Regions from separate parts of the Variovorax sp. efr-133-TYG-130 genome, predicted to be linked through region 2. Evidence: predicted binding sites of a transcription regulator. Region 2 holds the regulator's gene; the other holds the start of a gene.

Region 1 (5,957 bases), on a different contig from region 2:
AGATCAACAACTACCTGGACCTGAAGCGCGGATCTTGAACATGAACCACATAAAGAAACGTGCCTCCATGGGCGGCTTCACGCTCATCGAATTGATGATCGTCGTGGCTGTGATCGGGATCCTGGCGGCTATTGCGTATCCGGCGTATACAGATTCGGTGCTGAAGGGTCGGCGCGCACAAGCGCGCACAGCGTTGCTCGAACTCATGCAGCAGCAGGAGCGGTACATGACGCAGCGCAATGCTTACCTCGATTTCACGACCAGTAATACGGGCGTGGTCACCCAAGCAACCACAACTTTGCCGAATCCGCTGCCTTTCAAGAATTACTCGGGCGATAGCTCGTCCAGCCCGGCCTATTGGCTCTCTGCAGCCAAATGCGGTAGTCAGTCCCTCTCCGAGTGTGTGCTTCTGACTGCCACGCCCACGGGAACGGATTCCGTCGTCGGCGCGCTGACCCTCAGCAGCACGGGCGCAAAAACCTGCAACATCGCTTCGACCGATGCCAAGTTCAGGCTTTGCTGGCCATGAGACGACTCAGCCAAAGCCAGAACATCGGCTTCACGCTGATCGAATTGATGGTGACGATCGCCATCGCGGCAGTCTTGCTGGTGATTGGCGCGCCAAGCTTTGTGACCTTTCAGCGCAATTCGGAACTCACATCGGCGGCCAATTCTTTCGTTGCTGCCCTGGGCGCCGCACGGGGAGAAGCAATGAAGCGTGGCCGGCAAGCAGTTGTAGTGCCCCGCGCGGACAACAACTGGGCAACCGGTTGGACCGTTTTTGTCGACACAGACAACAACCAACAATTCAATGGATCAGACATCCTCATCGTGCAGGGAAGCGCACTGCCTAGCTATTTCAACGCCACAGGACAGGGAACAGCGCAGAACAGCCCGGCGTACATCATGTTCAATCCCTCGGGCTACACACAGACCAGTGATTCGACTTTTCAGTCAGCGACGTTGAAGATTGAACGCAACGACATCTCGGGCACGGCGAAGACGCAGCAGACTCGGATTGTGGTGATTGCAAAGACCGGCCGCGTCCGCGCGTGCCAGCCTGCTACGGATGCAACCTGTACGACTTCGGCAACGGAATAGCAGCGTCCGCGCTACCGAATCGCGCCCACGAATCGAGGAAGCACGAAGTGGATGCAAGTCGTCCGCAGTCTGAATCGGAGCAAGAGTTTTTCGGTGTAACTGCGTCGCTATACTGCGCCAGTCATGCCAGAAGACGGCGTGATCGGGATTGGTCTCCCGTGCAATCACTGCGATACAAGCCGCGGTTTCCTCGCAGGGTCTGCGGCTTCGTCGTTCGTGCCTCCAGTTTTGGCGGCTCGGCGGGCGGGCGCGAACCCGGCCGGTTTCACGCAAGTGGTTGCCCGGTAGACCAACCCGTCGAGCTGCCGCCCCGATTGGTCTCGTGACGGCAGTTTTTGAAAGCTGCAATCACTTGGAGGCCGTTCATGGCTGCATCCGCCCGCGCGTCTGCGCACGCTCCTTCGCTCCCTGAGTCTTCTGAAAACGTCAGCGCGGAATCGCTTGCACTGCAGGCATGCGATGACATTGACAACCTGCAGATTGTGCGGCGCGCCTACACGTGTCTCGAAAAACTCATCGCTCCGCACCACGTGAACGACACGGAAGAGGTTTATCCGACGCGTTCTGAATTCAGCGCCTTGGTCTGGCTGGTCAACGATGAGTTGGGGCGGCGAATCGACGCAGCCGAAATCACGGTTCGATCGCTTCGTATTGCGCTAAATGACAGAGCGTCAATTGGAGTCTGACCCTGTTTTTTCGTGGTCGACCGAAGCCACAAATCAAGACGGCGTCTTGAGGTTTATCTGCGCAGGACCGGTATTAGCACCCCGTCAAAGGTCGCGGTTGCTAACTAAGTCCCAGTGGCGCAGCCAACAAAAAAGAAAAAGCCGGCTGACACTTTAATGTCAGCCGGCATTATTTTTTAATTACGGATAGATACCGCGGCAAGAAGCCGGAAGATATTTTGGAGGAATCGTGGTTGCGCCAGCAGGAGTCGAAGCCGTGGTGCCACCGCAGGCCCATCCAGCAATCGTCTTCCCGCCATCTTTCGTCCCATCAACTGCAGTGGTTCCAGTTTGAACGGGCACCAAGGTAAGCACATTGGTAGCGGTGGTCAGGGCGGTAAGGTTTGCTTCGTTCGCGGTTACGGTGATGACACCATTTGCACTGGCAGTGACAGATTTGACAAACTTGCTCGTAGCAGTAGTGCAAGCGGCGGGCAGTGCGGCGGATGCATCGACACCACTTGACGACTGCAGTGCCTCCGTGATGCCAGTGCGGCAAGCAGATGCGGCCAGAACAACTTCAGAAAGCTTGGCCCGTACCGTGTAATCTTGATACGCAGGCAGCGCCACAGCAGCCAAGATACCGATGATCGCCACAACGATCATCAATTCGATAAGGGTGAAACCCTTTTGCACGTTGCGTGCGATAGAACGACGGTTCATTCACTAACTCCAGGTTGGTTGGTTGTCACGCCCGGGAACCTGCCCGGAGCGGGAGAACTTCCGCAGCATCTGTGCCACCCTCCAAACCAGCCTTCTGTCGACCGAACACGTCACCTTTGTTTACCAACGTGTAACACGATGCGACACATTTTGTGTCCAGATGCTTCTTGCATGACAAATATGTCAACCGGCAAGGGCTGCCGATGCGTCAGAAAGTCAACACCCCATCCGCCTTCAACCACCGGATATCCCGCTGCGCCACCCCCGCCACCTGATGCTCTCCCAGCGCCTCGATCTGGCTCATGATTTCGTCGGTTTCCGCCGGCTTGGTATGGGTGATGTAGATCGGAAACTGCTTCGCGGGGTCGATCCGCGCCAGTTCGCCTGCCAGCATCACTGGTGACAAATGCAAGCTGCGCTCGGCCAGCGCCTGCTCCCTGTTGCTGAAGGCCGTCTCTATCACCAGCATCGCCACATCCAGCGCGTTGACCCGGTCCCAGAACGGCGGGTTGCGCTCGGTGTCACCGCTGAAAACCCAGTTCGCGCCGCCGGAAGCCCGTCGCACGGCAAAGCCGCAGGCCGGCACGGTGTGCACGGCCGGCAGCACCTCGATCGACTTGGGCGCACAGCTGCCCAGCTGCAGCATCTGCCCCACCTCGATGTCGTGAAAGCTCACGAACGGCGCTTCAGGGCTGGGAATGCTCTCGAAATCGGGCCAGATGACGTTGTTGAACACGTGAGCGCGCAGCGCTTCGATGGTGGCGCGCAGCGCATGCACGCGCAGCGGTCTGGAGCGGCGGCTGCCGATGGCGTCGAGCATCAGGGGCAGGGCGGCAATGTGGTCGAGGTGGCAGTGCGTCAGAACCACGTCGTCGATGGCGGCCATTTCTTCGAGCGAGAGGTCGCCCACGCCGGTGCCCGCATCGACGAGCAGGTCGGTGTCGACCAGGAACGAGGTGGTGCGGCAGTCTTTGGCAATGGCGCCTGAGCAACCCAGCACACGAACCTGCATTGTGAAAGACCCCTTGTGTGTGTCTGTCGTCATTTGGTTTCGAACCGGGTTGCGCCGTCCCAGTTCGGATCCTGGGGTCGCAACGCCATGGAGGCTAAACGCTGGGCGTAGAGCTGGTAAAGGACTTTTTTGGCATCCGCGGCGAGCAAGGGGGCCAGCAAGTTCCGGCCCACGGCCCAGTCCTGGCGGCGGTAGGCGGCGAGCACGGCGCCCCAGCGCTCGAGCATCGGCTGGGCCTGTTTTTCGGCTTCGGGCGTGCGCTCGGCCAGGGGGGTGAACACGGCCACGGCCTGCGCCTTGCCCTTGACGCGCACGCTGTCGAGCTCCTGCCAGACGTAGCCGGGCGCCAGTTCCTGGGTGGCGCCGCTGGCGACGATCTCCACCCCGTAGTGGCCGCTCAGGCCTTCGAGGCGCGACGCGAGATTGACCGCGTCGCCGACGACGGTGTAGCTGCGCCGCGCGGCCGAGCCCATGTCGCCCACGCTCATGACGCCGCTGTTGATGCCGATGCCCACGCTGATCTCCGGGCGGCCGCCGGCGCGGTTGGCGCTGTTGATGTCGCGCACGGCATCGGCCATGCCGAGCGCGGCGCGCACGGCCAATGCGGCGTGGTCGGGCGCGTCGATGGGCGCGCCCCAGAAGGCCATGACGCAGTCGCCCATGTATTTGTCGACGGTGCCGCGGTGCGCGCTGATCACGTCGGTGAGCCGGCTGAAGACGGTATTGAGGAAGGCCTGGAGCTGCGCCGGGGTCATCTGCTCCGACAGGCGGGTGAAGTCGCGCATGTCGCAGAACATCACGGTCATCTGCTTGCTTTCGGCGCGCATGCTGTAGCGGTCCGGCTGGACCAGCATTTCGTCGACCAGCTGCGGCGGAACATAGGTGCCGAAGAGCCGAACGAGCCCGCGCCGCGCGCGCGATTCGACGAAGTAGCCCCAGCTCATGCTGAGCACGAAAGCGAGCATGGTCATGGCAAGGGCCGATGCCAGCGGCAGCACGAGGCCGTACCCCACGAAGAGCCAGGAATTGAGCCCGACCAGCCCGGCGATGGTTGCCGCGACCAGCAGCACCGCGCGCGGCGCCGACAGCAGCGACAGGCCGAAGGCCAGCAGCAGCCCCGTCACCAGCACGCTCAGCACTTCGTAGCCGGGCGCATAGTCCGGCACGCTGAACAGCCGCCGGTCGAGCAGGCCGGAGACGACGTTGGCGTGCACTTCCACGCCCGGGAACGCGGCTTCGACGGGGGTGGCGCGCAGGTCCTGCAGGCCCGGCGCGGTGGCGCCGACGAGCACGATCTTTCCTTTCAGCTCGCCGGGGGCGAGGCGTCCTTCGAGCACGTCGGCGGCCGGGATGTAGCGGAACGATCCGCCGCCGGCGCCGCCCGGGCCACGAAACGGCACCTCCATGCTGGCGGTCTGGTCGACCGGCACGCGCAACTGGCCGATACGCAGCGATTCGAGCCGCGGCACGGCGCCGCCGGAGGCAAAGGCCGGACGCACGGGCGGCAAGCCGTTCGCCAGCCGGTAGACCGCGAGCGCGAGCGACTCGTAGTAGCCGGGCTGGGCCTGGTCGCCTTGATAGCGGGCAATGAGGGGCACGCTGCGGATCACGCCGTCGCCCTGCGCGCCGACCAGTGTGTTCAGGAAGCCCGCGGTGGGCGCGGCCTTGGCGAGCGCCGGCAGGCTGGCGCCGAAGCCGTTCCAGCTGGAAGCGTAGATGCCGCCGGCGGGAAACGCATCGGCCGGCAGCAGGGGCGCGTCGGGCAATTGCCCCTTGGCGCCGGGCTTGCCGGTCCGCGTGAAGTAGTAGCCGAGCGCCACCCGCCGGCCTTCCAGCGACCTGGCGAGGGTGGCGTCGTGGTCCAGCGCGGGGGCGAGCCGCTCGATCTCGTCAGCGAGCCCCTGCATGCCGCGAAGGGGGCCGGCCGCCATTGCCCGCAGCCTCTCGAGGCCGGAACTCCGGTCGGGCTCGAGGAACATGACGTCGAAGCCCAGCACCGCCGCCTGCTGGCGGTCCAGCAGCTCGGTGGTGAGGCCGGCGATCTTGTCGCGCGCCCAGGGCCACTGTCCCTGGCGCGCGAGGCTGGCGTCGTCGACATCGACGATCACCACGCGCGGGTCGAGCGTGCGCGGCATGGTCGCGCGCAGGCGGATGTCGTAGATCAGGCGGTCGAGGCGCTCGAGCGCGCTGAGCGGCCAGGCGCCGGTGGCGTGCGCCAGCGCCAGCAGCACCGGCAGCAGGCTGATGACGATGCGCGGCCAATGCCGCCGCAGCACGCTCACGGCGCGCCGTCCGTACGGTTCACGCCGCCACGAAACCCAGGGGGAAAGGAATCAGACCCGCACGAACTGCATGCGCGCGGTGCCGCCAAGCTCGAGCACGTCGCGCTCCTGCAGGGCGACTGCCTCGGTGCCCAGTTGCAGGCCGTTGAGCGTGACGTTGCCTTCGACGCCCGC
Region 2 (5,957 bases):
CTGCTGGGCCTGGCGACCCAGGTCAGCAACCCGAAGACGGCCGTGGTCTACGCCAGCATCTTCGCCGCCTTCCTGCCGCGCGAGGTGCCGCTGGTGCTGGCGCTGGCGGTGCCGGCCGTGATCTTCTGCATCGAGACCGGCTGGTACGCCATCGTGGCGCTGGCGCTTTCCTCGGCGGCGCCGCGCTCGGCCTACCTGCGCTACAAGGCCTGGATCGACCGCGCGGCCGGCGGCGTGATGGGGCTGCTGGGGGTGCGGCTGGTCTGGTCGGCCTTGCGCGGCGGCCACTGACCGGGCACCGGCCGCGCCTGAAGCAGGCCTAGAGCAGGCTCTCGGGCGTCAGCGGCGCCAGCAGTTCGAGCATGGTGCGGTCCCAGAAGCCCGAATCGGGCTCCTCGTGCAGCACCGTGATCTGGCCGGCATCGTCGCTGACCCATTCGATGCGCCCGTCGTTGTTGCCTTCGGCAAAGCGCAGCCGGTAGGCGCCCTGCTGCTTGAGCACGTCGAGCAGCTTGAGCATCTGCTGCGCCATTTCGGGGCTGTGGATGATCAGGCCGATCTCGGTGTTCTGCGATTCCGAGCGCGGATCGAAATTCATCGAACCCACGAACAGCGTGCGCCGGTCGATCACCGCCGACTTCGCATGCAGCCGCCCGACCGTGGTGCCGAAAAGCCCCAGCCGCACGCTGCGCCGGGTGCGCGTGGAGCTCAGCTCGTACAGGTCGGCGCCGAGCTTGAGCATGTCGGGCCGGTAGCGGCGGTAGGCGGTGTGCACCAGCGGCTCGTCGGTGGCTGCCAGCGAATTGGTGACCACGCTGATCTTCACGCCGCGCCCGCGGATCTCGCGCATCACCTCGAGCCCCGTGGCGCCCGGTATCAGGTAGGGCGAGACGATGGTGACCTCGGCGCGCGCGCGGCGCATCTGCTCGACCACGTTGTAGCGCACGCTGTCGACGTCTAGCAGCGGCACGCCGCCGTACGACGCGGTCTTGCCGATCACGCGGTCGGGCGAGTCGGCATAGGCCTCGGCCAGGGTCCAGATCAGGCCCAGCCTGCCGGCGTTCAGGTCGTCGGCGATCGGGCTGTAGCCCAGCAGGTCGTTGGGCGCGGGCGGCGGCGGCGGCGGGGTGGTGTCGGCGCCGGTGGCGGCGTCGAAGCGGCGCTGCAGTTCCTCGCGCGAAAGGTTGCTCGCCACCACCGACTGCACGGGGCGCACATAAGTGCTGTTCCAGTATTGGTCGAACAGGCTGCCGAGCCGGGGAATGAGCGCGCCGGTCACGAAGGTGTCGAGGTCTAGAAAGTTCTCGCCCGCCGTGCGCGTGAAGTACTGGTTGCCGATGTTGCGCCCGCCCGCCACCGCCATCGCGCCGTCGGCGATGAACAGCTTGTTGTGCATGCGGCGGTTCACGCGGCTGAAGTCGAACAGCGAAGCCGCGAAGCGCCTGACCAGGCTGCTGCGCCCGGCCGGGAACGGGTTGAACAGCCGCAGCTCCACATTCGGCGTAGCGGCAAAGCCGAGCAGCAGTTCGTCTTCGCCGGAGGTGTAGAGGTCGTCCATGAGCACCCGCACGCGCACGCCGCGCAGGGCGGCGTCGCGCAGGGTGCGCAGCAGGTAGCGGCCGGTCTCGTCGTTCTCGATCTGGTAGTACTGCACGTCCAGCGTGCGCTGGGCGCGGCGCGCGAGCTCTATGCGGGTGGCGAAGGCGAAGTCGCCGCCGGGCATCAGGCGAAAGCCGCTCAGGTCGGGGTCGGGCTGGGCCGCCATCGCGAGCTTGCCGAGCGCGGTGTCGGCCGACACGGCCATGGCCTTGGTGGGCGGGCGCGGCGCCTCGTCGGGCAGGGTGGCGCAGCCGCTGAACAGCAGCACGGCCAGCAAAGCGATCACCCAATGGCCCCAGCGCGACATCGGGAGACGGCTCATCGAAGGCTTTCTACAGGGCCTTGCGCAGATTGGCGGGCGCAATGCGCAAGGCCTCGCGGTACTTGGCCACGGTGCGGCGCGCGCACTCGATGCCCTGCTCCTTCAGCATCTCGGAGATCTGGCTGTCCGACAGCGGCTTCTTGATGCTCTCGGAGCTCACGAACTGCTTGATCAGCGCGCGCACCGCCGTGCTCGACGCGTTGCCGCCGGTCTCGGTGCCCAGCGCCGAGCCGAAGAAATACTTCAGCTCGACCGTGCCGAACGGCGTGGCCATGTACTTGGCGGTGGTCACGCGCGAGATGGTGGATTCGTGCAGGCCCAGTTCGTCCGCAATTTCGCGCAGCACCAGCGGGCGCATGGCCAGCTCGCCGTGCACGAAGTAGCTCTTCTGGCGCTCGACGATGGCGTTGCTCACGCGCAGGATGGTGTCGAAGCGCTGCTGGATGTTCTTGATGAACCAGCGCGCCTCCTGCAGCCGCTGCGAAAGCGCCTGGCTGCCCTCGCCCTTGTGCGACTTGAGCGCACCGGCATAGATGTCGTGCACGCGCAGGCGCGGCATGACCTCGGGATTCAGCATGACGCGGAACTTGACGTTGGTGCCGCGTCCGGTCTTGGTGACGATCACGTCGGGAATGACGATGTTGCGCTCGACGTCGACGAAACGGCGCCCCGGCTTGGGCTCCAGCCGCGCAATGACCTGCAGCGCCGAGCGCACCAGCTCTTCGCTGCTGCGGGTGAGCGTGGCCAGGCGCTTGAAGTCGCGCCGCGCGAGCAGCTCCATCGGCTGCTTGCAGATGGCGATCGCGGTCTTGTAGACCTGTGCCTGCTCTTCGTCCTCGTCGTCGTCCTCGGCAGCCAGCGCGCGCAGCTGGATGCTCAGGCATTCGCCGAGGTCGCGCGCGCCAACGCCCACCGGCTCCAGGCTCTGCAGCAGGCCGAGCGCCACCTGGAAGTGGTGCACCAGGTCGTCGAACTGGTCGTTGTCGTCGCCGGCCAGGCCCGAGGCCAGCGCGGGCAGGGAGTCTTCGAGGTAGCCGTCGTCGTTGAGCGACTCGATCAGGAAACGCAGCGCGGCGCTGTCGTTCTCGCTCAGGCGCAGGCTCAGCGCCTGGCGGTGCAGGAACGACTGCAGCGATTCCTGGCTGCGCGCGAGTTCGGTGGCGTCGGCGCGTTCGTCGTCGCCCAGGTTGTTCTGGCGCGCGGGAGCGTCGCTGCCCCACTCGCTGTCGTCGGGCGCCATGTCGACGGTGCCGTCGCCTTCCCAGTCGGGCTCGCGCTCGGCGATCTCGGCGGCGGGGCCGTCGGAGTCGGCCGTGGTGGTGGTGGCGGTCTCGGTCGAGGCGGTGGAGGTGCTGGCAGGCGGCGGGGTGAAGTCGCTCTCGCCGTCGCCGCCGTCACTGCCGTCATCGCGCGCCGCGGGCGCGTCGGCGGTGTCGAGCCCGAACTCCTCGCGCGCCGCTTCTTCCGCGGTGCGCTCGAGGAAGGGGTTCTCGTCGAGCATCTGCTCCACTTCCTGGCTCAGTTCGAGCGTGGAGAGTTGGAGCAGCCTGATCGACTGCTGCAGTTGGGGCGTCAACGCCAAGTGCTGCGAGACGCGAAGGGACAGCCCTTGCTTCATGTGGAGAACCCGACCCTTCCTTACATGCGGAAGTGTTCGCCCAGGTACACCCTGCGTACCTCGGCGTTGTCGACGATCTCCGAGGGCGTACCTTGTGCCAGCACATGCCCGTCGCTGATGATGAACGCGTGATCGCAGATGCCCAGCGTTTCGCGCACGTTGTGGTCGGTGATGAGCACGCCGATGCCGCGCTCCTTCAGGAAGCTGATGATCCGCTGGATTTCGATGACGGCGATCGGGTCGATGCCGGCGAAGGGCTCGTCCAGCAGGATGAAGCGCGGCTGGGTGGCCAGGGCGCGTGCGATCTCGACGCGGCGTCGCTCGCCGCCCGACAGCGCCAGCGCCGGCGAATCGCGCAGGTGGTCGACGCGCAGGTCGGCCAGCAGTTCGGACAGGCGCTCTTCAATGTGCTGCTTGGACAGCGGCGCGAGCTTGCCGCTCGCGTCGGGCTCGTGCTGCAGTTCGAGCACGGCGCGCACGTTTTCCTCCACCGTGAGCTTGCGGAAGATCGAGGCTTCCTGCGGCAGGTAGCTCAGGCCCATGCGCGCGCGGCGGTGGATGGGCATGTGGGCGATGGGCTCGCCGTCGATGGTGATGTCGCCCGCGTCGGCGCGCACCAGCCCGACGATCATGTAGAACGAGGTGGTCTTGCCGGCGCCGTTGGGGCCGAGCAGCCCGACGACTTCACCCTTCTGCACGTCGAGCGAGACGTCCTTCACGACCGTGCGGCTGCCGTAGCTCTTCTTCAGGCCGCGCGCCACCAGGCGGCTGCCCGGTGCGCCGTTGGCTTCCTGGGTTCCAGCGGTTTCGATCACTTGCGGGTTTCTCCATCGCCACCGAGCGTGGTGGTCGAGCGCAGGCCCGTGCCGGGCGCGGGCGTGGACGCTGCCGGCTTGGCTCCGGCCGGTGCGCCGGGCGCGGGCGCCGTGGCGGCCTTGGGTGTCAGGATGGTCTTGACGCGGCCGCTCGGGGACGACGCGTTGACCGCGGTGTTCGGCGGCACGGTGGAACCGTTGACCGTGTAGGTGTCGTTGCTCTGGTCGTAGACGATCAGGGCGCCGGTGCTCACGTCGTTCGGCGTGGAACCGAGCAGGCGGCGCATTTCCGCGTTGCGGATGAACTTGACGTTGTCGGCACGGCTGTCGTACTCGATGACTTCGGACTCGCCCTCGATCCACTCGTCGGGGGCGTTGCGCTTCTGCTTGTAATAGGCCCGCTTGCCGGGTGCCGCCGTGACCACGCCGTACTGGTAGCCCTCGGCGTCCTGGCGGACATCGAGCCGCGCGCCGCGGATGATGATCGTGCCTTTTGTTACCAGCACGTTGCCCGTGAACACGCTGGTCTGCTTGAGGTCGTCGTAGCGCATGGCATCCGACTCGATGTTCATCGGCTTGCTGCGGTCGGCGGTCTCGGCCAGGGCGCCCGAGGCAAGGCCGGCCAGCAGCAACGCGGCGGCGGCCAGGCGGCCGCCGCGACGCAGGAAGGGAGTGGTGGAGTAAGAATGCAATGTCATAGAGGCACGAAACTTGCTCGGCATTGTATGCGGCTGATTGCGACAACCCGCACGCACAGATGAAAAAGCCCGCCGAAGCGGGCCGGGGATGAGGCGCGGCGCCACGAGGTGCGCAAAGCCCGTGTCAGCCCTTCTTGGCTTCGCCCACGAGGTAGTTCACGACCTGCAGCACCTTGGTCATGCTGCCGGCGGTTTCGCCGTCCACGTACCAGCGGCCGGCCACGGCCATCGCCGGCACCCCGGCCACCTTGTAGGCGTCGGTCATCTGCGAAGCCCGCTTGGCCTTGCTGGCCACGCCGAACGAGGTGAACAGTTCCTTGAACTTCGCGGCGTCGAGGCCGTTGGCGGCGGCCCAGGCAATGATGTTGGCGTCGCCGTTCACGTTCTGGCGCTGTGCGTGGATCGCGTTGAACACCTTCGGCTGGTATTCGTCGACCTTGCCCATGGCCTCGAGCGTGTAGTACAGGCGCTGCTTGGCTTCGACGTCGTTGCCCACGAAAGGCACCGGGATGCGGCGGAAGGCCACTTCCTTGGGGGCCGACTTGACCCAGGCTTCGAGCGACGGCTCGAAGTCGTTGCAATGGGGGCAGTTGTACGAGAAGAACTCGACCACTTCGACCTTGCCGGCCGGCGCGTCGACGGGCACGCGCTTGTCGAGCACCAGGTACTCGGTGCCGGCCTTGGGCGCACGCGCCTGGGCATGGGCCGGGTTGGCGGCCAGGGACAGCAGCCCGAGCGAGGTGGCGGCCAGCGAAAAGTCACGACGTTTCATTGAAAGGGTTCTCCAGTTGGTACGGCAGACTGAGCCGGCACGCGGCGGGGAGTTCCCCCGCCCGCGGCGCGCCCAAGGCGATGAATGGTGGCGGCAGATACCGCGCGGCGAAGCTTAAGGGCTATTGGTGGCA

What was found. Region 2 encodes sigma-54, which starts transcription at its own class of promoters, with help from an activator protein. Its sites were predicted from a motif close to TGGCANGNAANCTGCTTT; they were not measured.
Region 1: QRN67_RS24225 (pilin) is a predicted target of sigma-54. The motif match lies at 2,549-2,566, and genes of this name have one in related genera.

The regions. Positions count from the first base shown of each region.
Region 1 is NZ_JARVTD010000029.1:284,196-290,152, reverse strand. It holds gene QRN67_RS24245 (pilus assembly protein) at 1-38, shown strand, start outside; gene QRN67_RS24240 (type IV pilin protein) at 68-529, shown strand; gene QRN67_RS24235 (GspH/FimT family pseudopilin) at 526-1,101, shown strand; gene QRN67_RS24230 (hypothetical protein) at 1,467-1,787, shown strand; gene QRN67_RS24225 (pilin) at 1,968-2,489, opposite strand; gene QRN67_RS24220 (3',5'-cyclic-nucleotide phosphodiesterase) at 2,698-3,501, opposite strand; gene QRN67_RS24215 (CHASE2 domain-containing protein) at 3,531-5,783, opposite strand; gene QRN67_RS24210 (FHA domain-containing protein) at 5,835-5,957, opposite strand, start outside.
Region 2 is NZ_JARVTD010000007.1:34,349-40,305, forward strand. It holds gene QRN67_RS08690 (LysE family translocator) at 1-291, shown strand, start outside; gene QRN67_RS08695 (phospholipase D family protein) at 320-1,921, opposite strand; gene QRN67_RS08700 (RNA polymerase factor sigma-54) at 1,932-3,539, opposite strand; gene lptB (LPS export ABC transporter ATP-binding protein) at 3,560-4,354, opposite strand; gene lptA (lipopolysaccharide transport periplasmic protein LptA) at 4,351-5,052, opposite strand; gene QRN67_RS08715 (thiol:disulfide interchange protein DsbA/DsbL) at 5,177-5,824, opposite strand.